One region of the Rhizobium sp. UBA1881 genome, then DNA from elsewhere that is predicted to be linked to it. Evidence: predicted binding sites of a transcription regulator. Region 1 holds the regulator's gene; each other region holds the start of a gene.
What was found. The regulator PhoB, encoded in region 1, activates phosphate uptake and scavenging genes when phosphate is short. The targets are predictions, from matches to a motif close to TGTCATNNANCTGTCAT.
Positions count from the first base shown of each region.

Region 2: the regulator PhoB is predicted to act here: its motif matches at 2,769-2,785, upstream of ugpB (sn-glycerol-3-phosphate ABC transporter substrate-binding protein UgpB).
Region 3: the regulator PhoB is predicted to act here: its motif matches at 1,708-1,724, upstream of B3605_RS00175 (Orn/Lys/Arg decarboxylase N-terminal domain-containing protein).
Region 4: the regulator PhoB is predicted to act here: its motif matches at 2,580-2,596, upstream of ugpB (sn-glycerol-3-phosphate ABC transporter substrate-binding protein UgpB).

Region 1 covers NZ_DDHH01000152.1:17,826-22,575, forward strand. The annotation lists gene argF (ornithine carbamoyltransferase) at 1-683, opposite strand, end outside; gene B3605_RS18270 (aspartate aminotransferase family protein) at 731-1,927, opposite strand; gene B3605_RS18275 (GcrA family cell cycle regulator) at 2,355-2,900, shown strand; gene phoB (phosphate regulon transcriptional regulator PhoB) at 2,983-3,666, opposite strand; gene phoU (phosphate signaling complex protein PhoU) at 3,703-4,416, opposite strand; gene pstB (phosphate ABC transporter ATP-binding protein PstB) at 4,460-4,750, opposite strand, start outside.
Region 2 covers NZ_DDHH01000092.1:4,329-9,078, reverse strand. The annotation lists gene dnaN (DNA polymerase III subunit beta) at 53-1,171, opposite strand; gene rsmI (16S rRNA (cytidine(1402)-2'-O)-methyltransferase) at 1,501-2,361, shown strand; gene B3605_RS11120 (YraN family protein) at 2,351-2,734, shown strand; gene ugpB (sn-glycerol-3-phosphate ABC transporter substrate-binding protein UgpB) at 2,858-4,186, shown strand; gene ugpA (sn-glycerol-3-phosphate ABC transporter permease UgpA) at 4,253-4,750, shown strand, end outside.
Region 3 covers NZ_DDHH01000002.1:30,993-35,742, reverse strand. The annotation lists gene B3605_RS00175 (Orn/Lys/Arg decarboxylase N-terminal domain-containing protein) at 1-1,663, opposite strand, end outside; partial or broken gene B3605_RS00170 (MFS transporter) at 2,114-3,350, opposite strand; gene B3605_RS00165 (hypothetical protein) at 3,736-4,005, shown strand; gene B3605_RS00160 (ROK family protein) at 4,111-4,750, opposite strand, start outside.
Region 4 covers NZ_DDHH01000121.1:36,848-41,597, forward strand. The annotation lists gene B3605_RS15095 (branched-chain amino acid ABC transporter permease) at 1-963, shown strand, start outside; gene B3605_RS15100 (ABC transporter ATP-binding protein) at 960-1,724, shown strand; gene B3605_RS15105 (ABC transporter ATP-binding protein) at 1,705-2,406, shown strand; gene ugpB (sn-glycerol-3-phosphate ABC transporter substrate-binding protein UgpB) at 2,681-3,997, shown strand; gene ugpA (sn-glycerol-3-phosphate ABC transporter permease UgpA) at 4,060-4,750, shown strand, end outside.

The DNA.
Region 1 (4,750 bases):
ATGGAGACCCAGGTATCGGTCACCACGCAATCGGCGCCGGCGACCGCACGGTCTGCATCATGGCTCAGCATGATCTCGGCACCCTCATTGCGGGCCCAGTTCAGATAGTGATCCTTCGGCTCGGAACCAAGGGGTACCGCCATGTTCATGCGATAGCCGAAACGGGCAGCGCCTTCGACCAGCGAATGCAGCACGTTGTTACCATCGCCCATCCAGGCGATCGTCTTGCCCTTGATGGGGCCGCGATGCTCTTCGAAGGTCATGATATCGGCCATGATCTGGCAGGGATGGGTATCATCCGTCAGCGCGTTGATGACGGGGACGGTCGCGTGTTCGGCGAGCTCCAGCATGCGCGCATGGTCGGTGGTGCGGATCATGATCGCGTCGACATAGCGCGACAGGACCTTGGCAGTGTCGCCAATCGTCTCTGCGCGGCCGAGCTGCATTTCGGTGCCCGAGAGGAACAGCGTTTCGCCGCCGAGCTGGCGCATGCCGACGTCGAAGGAGACGCGCGTGCGGGTCGAGGGCTTTTCGAAGATCATCGCCAGCATCTTGCCTGCCAGCGGCTTGTCGCCCTGGCCGGCCTTGAAGGCCTGCTTGCGGGTCTTGGCGTCATCCATGATGACCCTGAGGTCGGAGGAGGTTACCGCGGAGAGATCGAGAAAGTGTTTTGGGGAAGCCATCTGTCCTTAACCTGTTACGCCCGCCATCCGGCCGGGCATCCATCCATTCAAGCCGTCTTCTTTGCCTTGGCGCGCACGCTCTCGGCGGCGCGTTCGAGACGCGCGAGGCCTTCGCGGGCTTCGTCAGCGGTGACGACGAGCGGAGGAAGCAAACGGATGACGTTGTCGCCGGCCGGAATGGCCAGCAGGTTGGCAGCGCGGATGGCCTGCAGGAGCTCAGTCGACGGAACGGCCGCCTTGACGCCGAGCATAAGGCCTTCGCCGCGGATGTCCTCGATCACATCGGGGAAACGATCCTTCAGCGATGCGAGGCCCTGACGGAAGACGAGCGCGACGTCATTGACGTGGCGCAGGAAGCCTTCCTCGAGGAGGACATCGAGCACGGCATTGCCGACGGCCATGGCGAGCGGGTTGCCGCCATAGGTCGAGCCATGGGTGCCGGCCTTCATGCCGGAGGCTGCTTCAGCTGTTGCAAGGCAGGCGCCGAGCGGGAAACCACCGCCGATGCCCTTGGCGACCGCCATGATGTCGGGCGTGACGCCGGACCATTCATGCGCGAAGAGCTTGCCGGTGCGGCCAACGCCGGACTGAACCTCGTCGAGGATCAGAAGCAGGCCGTGTTCGTCGCAGAGCTGGCGCAGCGCCTTCATGAATTCCGTGGTTGCCGGGCGGATACCGCCCTCGCCCTGTACCGGCTCGATCAGGATACCGGCCGTGGCATCGGTGATGGCGGCACGGACGGCTTCGATATCGCCGAAGGGCACCTGGTCGAAACCGGGCGTCTTGGGGCCGAAGCCTTCGAGATACTTTTCCTGGCCGCCGGCGGCGATCGTTGCCAGCGTGCGGCCGTGGAAGGCGCCTTCGAAGGTGATGATGTGGAAGCGCTCGGGATGGCCCTTCGAATACTGGTAGCGGCGCGCGGTCTTGATCGCGCACTCCAGAGCCTCGGCGCCGGAATTGGTGAAGAACACCTTATCCGCGAAGGTTGCATCCGTCAGCCGCTTGGCGAAGCGCTCCTGGCCGGGGATCTCGTAAATGTTGGAAAGGTGCCAGACCTTCTCGGCCTGATCCTTCAGCGCGCCGACGACGTGCGGGTGGCTATGGCCGACGGAGGTCACGGCAACGCCCGCGCCGAAATCGAGATATCGCTCACCAGTTTCGGTGATCAGCCACACGCCCTCTCCTCGCTCGAACCGCAGCGGGGCACGAGAGTAGGTATCATAAAGCGGCGCGGCTTCAGCCATGGCGCGATCTCCTGTCATTCGCTCAACAATGGCCCGGACTCCGGCTAAAAAGCGGGTGCCCGGAAATGAAAAATGCCGCCTTTCGGCGGCGAGGGGCACTATTGTCTTTTCGCAGTGCGATGTCAACAAAACTGAGCTTTTGTCGCATGCGTCAAGCAAGCATCGGGGCGCCGGCGAGCTATCAACAGCTAATGTTGCAGAAATGACTCTACCACCCAGCAAGTTGGGGAAAACCGAGAAATCGATTCGCCGCGATTCAACCGACTCTTGTCACGGAGTCGCCCTCACTCTAGGTTAAAACTCAATTACTAGACTGCATGCGGCGGAACTAGTCACCAAAATCGAGCAAGCGTTTCTTGGTCCGGACACGTCCGCGCCATGGGTGAAGGATTCTGCCTACACCAACGCAATAAGGCGGAGACAGGGCATGAACTGGACAGACGAGCGCGTTGAGAGACTGAAGAAGCTTTGGGCCGAAGGCCTGAGCGCCAGCCAGATTGCGGCACAACTTGGCGGTGTAAGCCGCAACGCCGTCATCGGCAAGGTCCACCGCCTGAACCTGCCTGGCCGCGCCAAGGCCGGCGGCACGACCACGGCGACGCGGGCACCGAAGCGCCCGGCGGTTTCGACCCCGCGCCCCGCCAACAGCTTCAATTCCGCACGCATCTCGCCAAGCCGCGCCGTTGCCCGCCCGCAGGGCGCAGTGGCTCTCAAGGAAGAGATGGACATCGATGCGATCGAGGAAGTCCGTTACCGTCCGGCTTCCAACGTTGTCGTTCCGATCTCGCGCCGCCTAGGCCTCACGGAACTGACCGAGCGTACGTGCAAGTGGCCGGTCGGCGATCCGCTGACGGATGACTTCCACTTCTGCGGCTGCGAGTCCCCTGACAACTCGCCGTACTGCACCTATCACCAGCGCATGGCCTACCAGCCGGTCAACGAGCGCCGCAAGGCCGCCAACCGGGTCGCATGACCCGGAAAGCCGGATAAGGAACACAAGAAAACGGGCCCTCGCGGGGCCCGTTTTTCGTTGGACCGGATGAAATGGAAGCGTCTTACGCTTCCATCGAATAACCAGCGCCGCGAACGGTGCGGATGACATCCTGCATGTTCGAGAAGTTGAGCGCCTTGCGCAGGCGGCCGACGTGAACGTCGACGGTGCGCTCGTCGACATAGATGTCATGGCCCCAGACGCCATCGAGCAGCTGCGAGCGGGAGAAGACGCGGCCCGGCGACGACATCAAGAATTCCAGTAGGCGGAATTCGGTCGGTCCGAGGCGGACTTCGCGGCTCTTGCGGTGAACGCGGTGGGTTTCGCGATCGAGTTCGATATCGCCGCACTTCAGCAGCGAGGACAGCACTTCCGGCTTGGCGCGGCGCAGCATCGCCTTGACGCGGGCAACGAGCTCAGGTGTCGAGAACGGCTTGACGACATAGTCGTCGGCGCCGGTCGACAGGCCGCGAACACGTTCGCTTTCCTCGCCACGGGCGGTCAGCATGATGATCGGCAGGCGCTCCGTCTCCGGGCGCATGCGCAGGCGACGGCAGAGCTCGATGCCGGATACGCCGGGCAGCATCCAATCGAGGATCAAAAGGTCAGGCGTGCGTTCCTGCAGCCGGATCTCGGCCTCGTCACCGCGAAGGATGGTATCGACTTCGAAGCCTTCGGCCTCAAGGTTATAGCGAAGAAGCACGCTCAGTGCTTCTTCGTCTTCAACGACTGCTACTCTTGGGATCATTCGTCTCGGTCTCCTGGGGGCGTGGGTCCGGAACGCTTATTCCGTGACCGCGCCGACGGTGTTGGCGGTGTCGTCCTTCGGACGCTCGCCTTCCGGCTGGGCGCCGGTAGCCATGTAGTAGATGGTCTCTGCGATGTTGGTGGCGTGGTCGCCGATGCGCTCGATGTTCTTGGCGCAGAACAGGAGATGCGTGCAGCTGGTGATGTTGCGCGGATCTTCCATCATGTAGGTCAGCATCTCGCGGAACAGCGAGGTGTACATCGCGTCGATTTCCTCGTCGCGCTCTCGGATCGACTTGGCACGATCTGCAACGCGGCTGGTGTAGACGTCGAGAACCTCCTTGAGCTGGACGAGTGCCAGTTCGGAGAGATGCTCGAGGCCACGGGCGAGCTTGCGCGGAACGCCGGTGCTCTGAACAGCGATGACGCGCTTGGCGGTGTTCTTGCCGAGATCGCCGACGCGCTCGAGATCGGCCGCGATGCGGATCGAACCCATGATTTCGCGAAGGTCGGCGGCCATCGGCTGGCGGCGGGCGATGGTGATGATCGCCTTTTCGCCGATCTCGCGCTCGGCGTGATCGAGGATCACGTCGTCGGAGATGACCTTCTGGGCGAGCGAAGTGTCGCCGTTGACGAGCGCGCGAACAGCGTCGCCGACCATCTGTTCCGCGAGGCCGCCCATTTCGGATATGCGGCGCGTCAGGAACTTGAGATCATCGTCGTAGGCGGAATAGATATGTGTCGATGCCATGGGGCTTATCCTTGAATGTCCTGAGGTTTACCGGTTTCGGAGATCAGCCGAAGCGGCCCATGATGTAATCCTGGGTGCGCGGATCATCCGGGTTGGTGAACATCTTGTCGGTATCGTTCTCCTCGACGAGGTTGCCGAGGTGGAACATGGCGGTGCGCTGCGAAACGCGGGCTGCCTGCTGCATCGAGTGCGTGACGATGACGATCGTGTAGGCTTCGCGCAGCTCGTGGATGAGCTCCTCGACCTTGGCGGTCGCGATCGGGTCGAGCGCCGAGCAGGGCTCGTCCATCAGGATGACTTCGGGGCTGACGGCAATCGCACGCGCGATGCACAG
Region 2 (4,750 bases), on a different contig from region 1:
AAACAAGGCAGAGCGTCGCAATTGACAAAGTTTGAGCGGCAAATGCGACGCGCTACACGCGCATCGGCATCAGCACGTAGAGGGCATCGTCACCGGCGGTGTCGCGAATGAGCGTCGGAGAGCCGGCATCGGCCAGAAGGAAGATCGCCTGATCACCGGAAAGCTGCGCGGTGATATCGAGCAGGTACTTGGCGTTGAAGCCGATTTCCATGGCATCGGTGTCGTATCCGACCGCCACTTCTTCCGTGGCGCTGCCCGAATCCGGGTTGTTGACGGTCAGCAGCAGTTGTCCGTCCGAAAGCGCCAGCTTCACGGCGCGGCCGCGTTCCGAAGAGATGGTCGAGACGCGGTCGACGGCCTGGGCGAAGCTCGTGCAATCGACGCGCATTTCCTTGTCGTTGCCGGTCGGGATAACGCGCTGGTAATCCGGGAAAGTGCCGTCGATCAGCTTCGAGGTCATGACGATCGAGCCGATGGAAAGACGGATCTTGGCGTCGGAAACTTCGACAGTGACCATCGCTTCCGGGTTATCGACCAGCTTCTGCAACTCGCCGACCGTCTTGCGCGGAATGATGATGCCAGGCATGCCCTCGGAGCCCGAGGGAGCGTTGACGTCGGCGCGCGCCAGGCGGTGGCCGTCGGTGGCGACCGCGCGCAGCTTCAGGTCGCCTTCGCTTTCGATCGTGTGGAAGAAGATGCCGTTCAGATAGTAGCGGGTCTCTTCCGTCGAGATCGCGAACTGGGTGCGATCGATCAACATCTTCAGATCCGTCGCCTTCAGCTTGAAGGTGTGCGTGAAGGTGCCGGCCGTCAGGTCGGGGAAGTCGGATTCCGGCAGGCACTGCAGCGAGAACTTCGAGCGGCCGGACTGAACCGTCATCGAGCCGCCATCCTGGCTGGTGGCGAGCAGAACTTCCGAGCCGTCGGAGAGCTTGCGCACGATGTCGTAGAGAAGATGGGCGGGAACCGTGGTGGCGCCGGGCTGCTCGACGTTGGCGGGCGTCGCTTCCGTCACTTCCAGATCGAGGTCGGTCGCCTTCATGTCGAGGTTCTGGCCATCGGCGCGCAGCAGGATGTTCGACAGGATCGGGATCGTGTTGCGGCGTTCAACCACGCGGTGAACGTGGTTCAGCGACTTCAAAAGGTTGGACCGCTCAATAGTAATACGCATGGGATGCTACCGCTTTCGACCGTTACTGCCCGGGCGCGCTTGAACGCGCCTGAATAATGCCTTTCCCAAAAGCTGGGATCGGAGGATTGGACGCGCAAAATGGCAGAATTTTGCGGACGAATGCAAGAGGCGCAAAGGTCGCTGCCCCAGCAATTGCCATTTTCGCTGCGGATGCTCACAGAAATCACCGTTACCGGCGAAGTCCTGCCCCTTGCCGAAGAGAAAGGTGTCGCCCATAAAGGCCGGAAGCCAGAAAGGGCAGACATATCTTGAGCAATGACGACGCGACGACAGAGGGCGGCAGGCAGCGCAGCTTCCGCCTGCACAACATGGCCGTTCCCGCCCGCCCGCAGGAGCCCGGCCTCTATCTCGTCGCGACGCCGATCGGCAATCTCGGCGACATAACGCTGCGCGCGCTGGAAACGCTGGCCGGCGCTGATGTGCTCGCCTGCGAGGACACCCGCGTCACCCGCGTGCTGCTCGATCGCTACGGCATCCAGAACCGCCCCTACGCCTATCACGAGCACAATGCCGACGAAGCTGGCCCCCGCCTGCTTGCGGCGCTCGAAGCGGGCAAGTCCGTGGCGCTGGTCTCCGATGCCGGCACGCCGCTGGTCTCCGACCCCGGTTACCGCCTCGCGCAATCGGCGATCGAAGCCGGCTATCGGGTGATCCCGATCCCTGGCGCATCGGCGCCGCTGGCGGCCCTTGTCGGCTCCGGCCTTCCGAACGATGCCTTCCTGTTCGCCGGATTTCTTCCGACCAAGGACAAGGCCCGCCGCGACCGCCTGTCTGAATTCGCCGCCACGCCGGCGACACTGATGTTCTTCGAATCCCCGCACCGCATCGGCGCCACGCTCATTGCCGCCGCCGACGTTCTCGGCGGCGATCGCCCGGCATCCGTCTGCCGCGAGCTCACCAAGAGCTACGAGGAATTCCGTCGGGGCACGCTCGCCGAACTCGCCGCTCACTATGCCGATGTCGATAATGTCAAAGGCGAGATCGTCCTCGTCATCGGCCCGGCGCCGGAGCGCGCGATCGAGGAAACGGATATCGACGCCATCCTCGCCGATCTCTCGCAGACGCTGCCGACCGCCAAGGCCGCCGCCGAGGCCGCCCGCATCACCGGCCTCCCGCGCAAGGAGCTCTACCAGCGCCTTCTCGACCGAAAGGCGGGCGATGTCAGGTAACGACGCTACGGACCCGCATCAAAAGGGTCTTCGCCGCAAGGCACTGCGTCGGGGTCATGTCTCCGAATACATCGCCGCTTTCTATCTCATCCTCAAAGGCTACCGCATCGTCGCGCTGCGCTATCGCACGCGGCTTGGCGAGATCGACATCATCGCCCGCAAGGGCGATCTGGCCGTCTTCGTCGAGGTGAAGGCGCGCCGCGACCAAGGCGCGGCCGTCGATGCCGTCTCGCATCTCGCGCAAACCCGCATCCGTGGTGCCAGCGATCTCTGGCTCTCCCGCCAGCGCGACCATGCCCGCTTGTCTCAACGCTACGACATCGTCGCCATCTTGCCCGGTCGGTGGCCGGTCCATTTGCGCGATGCGTTCTGATCGCTTTCGTTAGCTGAGTAAATTCTTCGGAATTTGTAATCGGCCCGTCACAAAACTGTTAAGGAGGTGTCACAATAGGCCTCTATTGCGTCCTCACGCCAACAACGGTGGAGAGGGTTTTTCATGTTTAAGTCGATTTCATTGGCCGCTGCTGCGGTTGCTTTGTCCGCTTCCGCGTCCTTTGCTGCAACCGAAGTGACCTGGTGGCACGCCATGGGTGGCGAGCTTGGCAAGAAGCTCGAGGAAGTTGCCCAGAAGTTCAACGACAGCCAGAGCGAATACAAGATCGTTCCCGTCTACAAGGGCACCTATCCCGAGACGCTGACGGCCGCTATCGCCGCTTTCCGCGCCGGCCAGCAGCCCGCCATCGTTCAGGTTTTCGAAGTCGGCACCGGCACGATGATGGCTGCCAAGGGCGCCGTCTACCCGGTCTACCAGCTGATGAAGGACGAGGGTGAGCCTTGGGATCCGTCGAAGTTCCTGGCGCCTGTTGTCGGCTACTATTCCGACGCTGAGGGCAACATCCTGTCGATGCCGTTCAACTCGTCGACCCCGATCCTCTACTACAACAAGGACGTCTTCAAGAAGGCCGGCCTCGATCCTGAAGTCGCCCCGAAGACCTGGGCCGAGCTTGCCGAAATGGGCAAGAAGATCGTCTCTTCCGGCGCTGCCAAGTGCGGCTTCACCATGTCCTACGGCGCGACCTGGGTTGGCCTGGAAAACTACTCCGCCATCCAGAACCTGCCTTACGGCACCCAGCAGAACGGCTTCGGCGGCATGAACGCCGAGTTCACCTTCAACGGCCCGAACCAGGCCAAGTTCTGGGATCACCTCAAGACCTGGCAGGATGAAGGCGTCTACAAGTATGGCGGCCCGAGCGCCGGTGCTGACGCTGCTCCGCTCTTCTACTCGCAGCAGTGCGCAGCCTACATGAACTCGTCCGCTTCGCGCGCCGGCGTCATCAACAATGCCAAGGACTTCAAGGTCGGCTTCGCGCCGATGCCTTACGACGACACGGTCACGAAAGACCCGAAGAACTCGATCATCGGCGGCGCAACGCTGTGGGTTCTGAACGGTCAGAAGGACAAGGCTGTCTACAAGGGCGCCGCCAAGTTCTTCACCTACCTGTCGCAGCCTGAAGTCCAGGCCGATTGGCACCAGTTCACCGGCTACCTGCCGATCACCAATGCTGCTTACGAGCTTGGTCAGAAGCAGGGCTACTACGAAAAGAACGCCGGTTCTGACATCGCCATCAAGCAGATCATGCGCGGCACGCCGTCCGAAAACTCCAAGGGCGTTCGCTTCGGCAACCTGACGCAGATCCGCGACGTCATCGACCAGCAGTTCGAAGCCGTTCTCAACGGCAAGAAGACCGGTCAGGAAGCGCTCGACGAAGCCGCAAAGCAGGGCAATGCCAAGCTGCGCGAATTCGAAGCCGCGAATTCCAACTAAGGGTCGCTCCCTCCGTCAGCCCTCTCCGGCCCGTCCGGGGAGGGCATTTTCCTTGAGGGGTCATGCATGCAAACCAAACGCACCGTCTTCCAAAGCCGTCTCCTGCCTTATTTCCTGATCGCGCCGCAGCTGCTCATCACGATCGTCTTCTTCGTGTGGCCGGCGGTTCAGGCCGTATGGCAGTCCTTCCTGCGCCAGGATCCCTTCGGTCTGAAGGACACCTTCGTCGGTTTGGCGAACTACACGCGCTTGCTGCAAGATCCGGATTATCTGAATTCGCTGACCGTCACCTTCGTCTTCTCGATCGGTGTCACCGTGCTGTCGATGGGGTTGTCGCTGCTCTTCGCGATCTGCGTCAACCGCGTGATCCGCTCGCAGCGCTTCTATACGACGCTTCTGGTCTGGCCCTATGCCGTGGCCCCGGCCGCATCCGGCCTGCTCTGGTGGTTCATGTTCAACCCCAGCGTCGGTATCATTCCCTATGTGCTGGAACATTTCGGCTACAGCTGGAACCACCGCCTGAACCCGAACAACGCGATGATCCTGATCATCATCGCCGCCGCC
Region 3 (4,750 bases), on a different contig from region 1:
GGTCCGTCATGGCAAACCCCTGCTCCATGCCGCTGAAACCATGCCAGGGTGCCCCGGGGGTCAAGTGCCAAAATGCCGGGTTTGTGGCCAGTTGGTCGGTGGCAATGCTCTCCCATGGCACATCGTGCGAGGCGCCGGGGCTTGCAACATCCGGGATCGAAGCCCGATCAGGAACGAATGGTTCAAAAAACCATCGACGTTCTGCACGTGGTTCCTTTTCCTCGAATTCCCGGCGTACGGCGCGCATTTTCTTCCTAAGTTCGATCCCGAGGCGGATCGTATCGTCCCACAGAACTTCGCCGGACCGGCCCTTCATCATCTGCGCGCCGACATCAAGAGAGGCGAACAATGGGTAGAAGGGCGAGGTGGAGGCGTGCTGCATGAAGCTTTCGTTAAAACGCCGATGCTCCACGCGCCGCTTCTGCCCTTCAATATGGCGATCCTTCATGTGGATCTGCGACGCTTGGGAAAAGCTAGCAAGCTGCTTGTGGGTAGACTGGGTGGCGATGATGCCGGGCGAGTCCGGGCCGAGATCGGCAAGCCCCATGGCGAAACGACCGGCATAAAGTGGGTGGAACTTCATGAACCCGGCCCAGGCTTCGTCGAACAGAATGTAGTCGCAAAGGTGACCGATGGATTTAAGGATCATCTCTGCATTATGGATGGTGCCGTCATAGGTGCATTGCTCGACGACGGCGACGCGGAATGGCCGCGGTTTTTGCCAGGCATCAGTATCCTTGACGAGAGGATTGGCTCGAATGCGCTCTCGCAGTGCCGTCTCGTCCAGTGACGCATAGTCAATTGGGCCAATGAGACCGTGCGCATTGCGTTTGGTCGGCAGATAGATGGGAATGCCACCCGATATCATGAGCGCGCCATGGTGAGCGGCTTTATGGTTGTTTCGGTCAAACAGGACGAGGTCGCCATCCGTAACAAGGGCGGAAAGTGCAACCTTGTTTGAAGTGGATGTTCCGTTGAGCACGAAATAGGTCTTCTCTGCACCGAAGATTTTCGCTGCTTCCTTCTGCGCCGCCAGCGCTGGTCCCTCGTGGGTCAGTAGGTCACCGAGGTCGAGCACGGAATTGTCGAGGTCGTCGCGGAATACAGCTTCGCCGAGGTGCTCCATGAACACGCGGCCGATCGGGCTACGACTGTAGAACACGCCGCCATTATGCCCGGGACAGGTCCAAAGATGGTTGCCTTCTTCGGCATAGTCGACAAGCGCACCGAAAAAAGGTGTCTTCAGCGTTTCGGCGTATTGTTTAAGACGGCTGATGAGGTTTTTCGCGATGAAAGCAGGTGTTTCCTCAGACAAGAAAACATAGCCATCTATGAAGTCGAGCACCTCGACGGGCACATCTTCGAAACGCTTGCCGCGGATTAGCAGGATGATAGGGAAATCCAGTCCGCGGCGGCGCATCAGGTTTATTAGGTGAGAGGTCTTGCCTTCAAGACCCTTCTTGCCCCAGTCGACCATCATGCAGCCAATGGCGGCGTCGGTCTGGACGACGATCTCGGCGTCATCCAGATTGCGGGCACGCACCACTTCAAAGCCGGAACGCTCAATCTCTTGGATAATCTGTTTGTAACGAACGCCTTCCAGGTCATCGCTGTCGAAAGAGGGCGTTGCGAACAGGAAGTTAAAGCGTCTGAAATAATCCATGCCAGCATCCAAGATTAATCGGACGCAAGATGTCGCCTTATTTTATGACGGTGCTGTGACAATGGCGGGAAGTTCACCAGTAAGAGCAGGAAAGAAATGTTTGCTCAGAACCTCAACCGCCCCTCACTCCTGCGGCGACCGTCGGGTTTTTGGAAGCTGCAATTTACTAAGTTGCATCGTATATAATCGCGCGCAAAAGAGACGCGTGCGCCCACCGTCTCCGCTTTTGACGGATAAAATTCGAGCCCTCGTTCTCCGGCGCTCGCAATAAGAGTCAACTGCAGAAAAACGTTTACAGGTGGCAGACGATGACTTGCGCCTCTTCGGCTCGGTAGCTCTAAATATCAAGCTATTCTATGCGGCCGCAGGGGCATTTCCCATAGCTGTCCAGTCGACACGGCCAGACTGGAGCGTGAATGTCTGTTCGCAGGCAGCTATGGCGCAGCCGTTTCACGGTTTTGGGTTTCTTTTACTAGGAAGGGTTGGGGCAAGGCGTGGCAGGAAGATTGCCAAGAAGCCTGCAATTGGAATGAATGAGCAGATCTGGTAAACCCCTTCGATTCCGATCTTGTCAGTCAGGCTGCCCAGAAATGCCGCGGCGATACCACCAATTGCGAAGTTTAGTCCGTAGAACATGCCGCCAATCAGACCAATACGCTTGGGCACAAGATCCATCGCGTAAATCATTATGGAGGCAAACGCGCTTGCCATGACAAGATTGATGCCAATCGTGAGTACGCCCGTCCAGAAAAGATCGGCGTAGGGCAGCAACATTGTCAAGGGCAGCGGCCCCAGGATCGAAATCCAGATAATCCGATATCTGCCCATCCGGTCCCCTACGATGCCGCCAAGTAGGACGCCTGCAGCCGAAGAGATGAAGAATACGAACAGCATCAACTGGGATGTCGACACAGATATGTCGAAGCGGTCGATCAGGTAGAAGGTGTAGAAGGACCGGAAGCTTTCAAGATAGGTCAGCTTCGATCCCATTAACAGCGTCAGAACAATGAGGCCGATGGTGACGGTCCCGCGAGAGTGCTCCTTTCGCCCGCCCTTGGCATTTGAACTGCGGGCCGCGGCCTCGAACTGGGACTGGATCGACCAATACTGACGAGCGCTCCATCCAAGAAGAAGCATGGCGAGCAAGATCATTGATGAGAAGAAGACTAGACTGTGCCTGCCATTCGACACGATGAAGATGGCCGCGCAGAGCGGACCAAGGGCGCCACCTATCTGTCCACCAACCTGAAAGATGCCTTGCGCCAGGCCTTGTCTCCCACCAGAGGCATAACGTGCAGCGCGCGTAGCTTCCGGATGGAAGATTGATGAGCCGATGCCCACGAGCGTTACTGATACCAAGATTAGTACATATGATGATGCATAGGCTAGGCTGATCAGGCCCGCGAGCGTGAAGGCCATTCCGAATACGGCCGAGTAGGGCAGAGGATGGCGGTCAGTGTAGAGGCCGATTGCTGGCTGCAGCAACGCGCCTGCAATCTGGAACACCAGCGTTATGATGCCGATCTGCATGAAGTCGAGCGAGAAATTGGACTTCAATATGGGGTAGACCGCGGGTAAGCGACTGGATGGTGTCGTTGCAGAGGTGAGACAGGCCCAACGACAACAGGACCAGCAGATGCACACGTGGCTGTGAAACGACGGACGGCGCCGTCTCCGAAACGCTCATTCTTTCCTCCAATGGGCTAGAAGCCCCACTCCCTCCCGATTTGTTTAATGAAGCAAAGTGGACCCGTCGAGCCCCTCCGTCGACACTGTCGCAAGATTGGCCGGGCGCCCCCTGTCTCTGCACCGACCTTTCTGTGTCGTTGTTTAGGCCGACTTGAGGTATGCCTCGTCTGCTTGCGAGTTCGCCGCGCTGATTCTTTTTGACGCCTCTCTCGGTAGTTGAGCCTGGACTTCCGTTTGTCAGGACGACAGGAAGGATCGGGGATCATGTTCTCCAACGGAGAAACACAGATTGCCCGATCCCTTTCCATCGACCGTTTGGTTCCTACTTCCCGAAGCTCTTAGCTTGAGATGCCGCCAACCCGAGTAAATCCAGGAGGCTTGAAATGGCAGATAGGATGTCTGAGCGTGCGAAGGTTGACTTGGACGCCATCATACAACAGCTCTACAGCATCGCACCTGAGGTGGATAAGCTCGCTGCAATTTGCGGGAGAGCGTTGCAACAAAACGTGGATGCGGACGGTGACTATATCTCGCAACGATCTGTGAAGGCCCTTTCTGACATCCAGAAAGCAATCTCATTCTTGTACGCTTCGGGGCATGCGGCCATGACAGAGAGGGACCGTTTCTTCGGCGGACGGAAAATCGAGCCATGACATGCGATCTGACCGAATGAAATCAAATTCCAATTACGCTGGCCAATGTGTGATGTCGGGGCAGAAGTTTGCCCCTTTTTCCTAGCGGAATAGCGGTAACCGACGTCATTGGATAATAGTCGCGTCACTCCATAGCCGCTTCGCGCCGACAAACGCCAGCCGATTGTCACCACGGCGGCATCCATCTGGCAGCTCGTCCAACTCATCGACCTGACCTCCACCGATTACGATGTAGTCCGGCAGGAGAGCCGCCTGCAAACGAGCAACAACGTCAAAAACAGAAGCTTTCCATTTCTTCGCGCCCCTGCGTTCGAGGCCGCGCCTCCCCACGTAATCCTCAAAAGTGCCGTGTTTTTTGTATGGCAAGTGAGCAAGCTCAAGTGGTTGCCCAACATTTTCGATAACCATCGCTGAACCCAAGCCTGTTCCTAGGCCTAGGAAAAGCAGCCTACCGCCTTCGTAGCTGCCAATCGCTTGCATTAGTGCATCGTTGACCAATTTAACCGGCTTTCCGAACGCCTCAGCGAAATCGAAATCCTTCCAGCCGGGACCAAGGTTGACAGGCTCTAGTGACGGTCGATTATTCTTAACCGGGCCAGGATAGCCAATCGACAGAACGTCGAAGGAAATCCCCTCAGAGAGTTGTTTGATAGCGTCGACTGCGTGTTTCGCAGACAATGAAGCCCCCGACTTCACTTTGCGCTCGTCGTAGCCATCCTTCATTATCTTGATATGGTTTCCGCCG
Region 4 (4,750 bases), on a different contig from region 1:
CGCCACCGCTCCTTGGGTCGCGATCTCGCGGGTATCGCCGCGATCATAGTGCTTGCCAGCATCGGCTACGTACTGTTTCCCGACAACCTAGCGCTTTTGACCCGCTTCATCGCCATTGCGCTACTGGTGCTGTCGCTCGACCTTGTAACCGGATATTGCGGCATTGCCACGCTTGGCCATGCCGCCCTGTTTGGCAGTGGCGCCTATGCCGCCGGGATTGTCTCCGCCCATTACGGCGTCACCGATCCGTTGCTGATGACGCTGGCAGGGATCTTGGGCGGCGCGGTCGCGGGGCTGATCTGCGGCGCTGTCATTTTGCGCGCTCATGGGCTGCCTCAGTTGGTGCTTTCGATCGCGCTGATTAACCTCTTCCACGAGTTGGCCAACAAGGCCTCCTCCTGGACGGGCGGCAGCGACGGGCTCGCCGGCATTTCCGCCGATCCTCTGCTCGGCTATTTCGAGTTCGATCTCTATGGCCACACCGCCTATGTATTCGGCGTCGTGCTGCTACTTGTCGTTTTCATGTTGCTGCGCCTGCTGGTGCGCTCTCCCTTCGGCATGCTCTGCCGTGGCATCAAGGAAGACCCGCTGCGCATCAAGGCGATGGGCGCATCGCCGAAGGTCGCACTGATGAAGATGTATGTGATATCGGGTGCGGTAGCCGGGGTCGGCGGCGCCCTTACCGCAATTTCGACGCAGGTCGTCGGCCTCGACAGCCTTTCGTTCACTCTCTCGGCTGAAAGCCTCGTCATGCTCGTGCTCGGCGGCACTGGCTCGCTGTTTGGAGCACTTTCTGGAACGGTCATCTTCATACTGTTTGAGGATTACGTGTCGGCCGCCAACCCTTTCCACTGGCTGACTATGGTGGGCGCGCTTTTGATCCTCGTCGTTCTTTTCGCACCGAGGGGTATCTATGGCACAGCCGCCGGCCTGCTATCGCGACGTTCGGAGGCAGTTGAATGAACGCCGTCTTCGAAGTCTCCAATTTGAAGAAATCCTTCGGCGGCCTGGCCGTTACCAACGACGTCTCGATCTCGATGTATCCAGGTGATCGCGTCGCACTGATCGGACCGAACGGCGCCGGCAAGACCACCTTCGTCAATCTGGTCACCGGCAATCTGGCGCCCGATTCCGGTGATGTCCGCCTGGGCGGGGAGACCGTGACCCGGGTGGATGCGGCCGGCCGCGTCAAGCGCGGGCTGGTCCGCTCGTTCCAGGTCACCCGGCTTTTCCAGGACATGACGCCCGCCGAGCACGTCGCGCTCGCCATCCTGCAGCGAGACGGACGGACGGGCCGCATGTTCGGCAACTTCCTGTCGATGCCTGGTGTCATGGATGAGGTGACCGGCATGCTGCACACGCTGGGCCTCGAGAACCTGATGCACCGCAAGGTCAACGAGATCGCCTACGGCCAGCAACGCCTGCTGGAGATCGCCGTCGCCATGGCGCTTAAGCCTAAGGTTCTCCTGCTCGACGAACCAGCCGTCGGCGTGCCACAGAGCGACACCGGTCGTATCGAACAGGCGTTGGCAGACCTGCCTGCCGATCTTGCCGTGCTAATGATCGAGCACGACATGGACCTTGTCTTTCGCTTCGCCAAGCGTGTGATTGTGCTCGCCGCCGGCGCCATCATTTTCGATGGCTCGCCTGCCGATGTCACCAGGGACGCCCGCGTGCGCGAAGCCTATCTCGGGAGCTATGCCAATGCCAGCCACGTCGCTTGAGGTCGAAAACCTGTCGGCGGGTTATGGTCCGACGCGCGTCCTTGAACATGTTTCCTTCTCGGTTTCAGCCGGCGCGCGGCTCGCGGTGCTTGGCCGTAACGGCATGGGCAAGACCACGTTGCTCGCCACCCTTGCCGGGCAGACTAAACGCTACGACGGTCGTATCAAGCTAGGCTCTGCCGATGTCACGGCCATACCGAGTGCGGCGCGAGCGCACCAAGGGCTGGGTTACGTGCCGCAGGCACGCTGCATCTTTCCAACGCTGACGGTCGAGGAAAACCTCTTTGTAGGCCTGAAGGGGCGGCCGAAGACGGCGCTCGAAGAATCGTATCATATGTTTCCACGCCTGAAGGAACGCCGCCGCAATCTCGGCAACCAGCTTTCCGGCGGCGAGCAGCAGATGCTGGCGATCGGCCGCGCGCTGATGAGCCAGCCGCGTCTGCTGCTGCTGGATGAGCCTTCGCTGGGACTGGCACCGATTATTATCCAGCAGATCTTCGACACCATCGAACAGCTGCGCAAAGAGGGGATGACTATCTTCCTGGTGGAGCAGAACGCCAATCAGGCGCTGAAGCTGGCGGATCGCGGCTATGTGCTGGAAAACGGCCATGTGGTGCTGGAAGATACCGGGGAAGCCTTGCTCTCCAACGAAGCCGTCCGCAGCGCCTATTTAGGCGCCTAGGGCTGGCTGGCTTGCCAGATTGCGGTTGGGCAGCGCTCGTCATCCTCGCGTACTGCATGTACGCTCCGGTGACTGTGCCCTGGCCGTCCGTAATCTGGCTGCGTCGCCAATGGCCCGCGGCTGTAGTCTGTTAAAAAGGTCAGCTAAACCCTTTCATCTTGCCGTCATACGGCTGTCATTTATCTGTTATTAATCCGTCATTTCCCCGTGTCATGTTACACCGCGAACAAAAAATGCGTGATATCGCGCGTACCTACCTGCACAGGAAAATTCTATGTCCGTGTTTACTTTTCGTCGTAGCCTGATGAGTGCGGTTCTGGGCCTGGCTATCAGCGGCAATGCGCTGGCCGCCACTGAGATTCCTTTCTGGCATTCTATGGAGGGCGAGTTAGGCAAAGAAGTCGACTCTCTGGCGCAACGTTTTAACCAGGCGCATCCCGACTATAAAATTGTTCCAACCTACAAAGGTAACTACGAGCAGAGCCTCGCGGCAGGCATCGCAGCGGTACGTTCCGGCAAAGCGCCAGCCATTTTGCAGGTTTACGAAGTTGGCACCGCAACCATGATGGCCTCGAAGGCGATCGTGCCGGTGCATCAGGTTTTCCAGGACGCGGGCATCCCCTTTGACGAAAAACAGTTCGTGCCGACCGTGGCGGGCTACTACAGCGATGCCAGCGGCCATCTGATTTCTCAGCCGTTCAACAGCTCCACGCCGGTGCTCTACTACAACAAGGACGCCTTTAAAAAAGCGGGCCTGAACCCCGACCAGCCGCCGAAAACCTGGCAGGAGCTGGCGAAAGATGCCGACGCGCTGCGTAAAGCGGGCCTGACCTGCGGCTACGCCAGCGGCTGGCAGGGCTGGATCCAGATCGAAAACTTCAGCGCCTGGCACGCCTTGCCGGTCGCCAGCAAAAACAACGGCTTCGACGGCACCGATGCGGTGCTGGAATTTAACAAGCCGGTGCAGGTACGCCATATCCAGATGCTGGAGGATATGAACAAGAAAGGCGACTTCACCTACTTTGGCCGTAAAGACGAGTCCACCGCCAAGTTCTATAACGGCGACTGCGGTATTACTACCGCCTCCTCTGGTTCGCTGGCGGATATCAAGCACTACGCCAAATTCAACTACGGCGTCGGCATGATGCCGTATGACGAAACCGTGCCGAACGCGCCGCAGAACGCCATTATCGGCGGGGCCAGCCTGTGGGTGATGAAGGGCAAAAACGCCGATACCTATAAGGGCGTCGCGGAGTTTATGCAGTTCCTCGCGCAGCCGGAAATCGCTGCCGAATGGCACCAGAAAACCGGCTACCTGCCGATCACCACCGCGGCTTACGAGCTGAGCAAGCAGCAGGGCTTCTATGACAAGAACCCTGGCGCGGATATCGCGACGCGTCAGATGCTGAACAAAGATCCGCTGCCGTTCACTAAAGGCATGCGTCTGGGCAATATGCCGCAGATCCGCACCGTGGTCGACGAGGAGCTGGAAGGCGTCTGGACCGGCAAACAGTCGCCGCAGGCAGCGCTGGATAACGCGGTGAAACGCGGCAACGAGCTGCTGCGCCGCTTTGAACAGCAAGTGAAGTAATTCCGTTCGGTAAAAGGGTCGGCGCGCGCCGACCCTGTTCTCTTTCTCAGACAGAGTACGCTATGTCTTCATCTCGCCCGGTGTTCCGCACCAGTCTGTTGCCCTATCTGCTGGTGCTGCCGCAGCTGCTGATTACCGCTATCTTTTTCCTCTGGCCCGCGGGCGAAGCCCTGTGGTATTCGCTGCAGAGCCTTGACCCGTTCGGCATCTCCAGCACCTTTGTCGGCTTCGAAAACTTCAGGCGTCTGTTTCAGGACAGCTACTACCTCGACGCCTTCTGGACCACTATCGTCTTCAGCACCCTGGTGACGGTATGCGGCATGGTGCTGTCGCTGCTGCTGGCGGCGCTGGTGGATTACGTTATTCGGCTGCGCAAACTCTACCAGACGCTGCTGCTGCTGCCTTACGCGGTGGCGCCCGTGGTCGCGGCGGTGCTGTGGATGTTTCTGTTCAATCCCGGCCTCGGCCTGATTAGCCATCTCCTTAACCAGCTTGGCTACAACTGGAACTATGCCCAGAACAGCGGCCAGGCGATGTTCCTGATCGTGGTGGCCTCGATCTGGCAGCAGATGAGCTACAACTTTTTATTCTTTTTCGCGGCGCTGCAGTCGATTCCGAAATCGCTGGTGGAAGCCGCGGCGATCGACGGCGCCGGTCCGGTGCGGCGCTTCTTCAATCTGTCGCTGCCGCTAATTACGCCGGTCAGCTTTTTCCTACTGGTGGTGAACCTGATCTACGCCTTCTTCGACACCT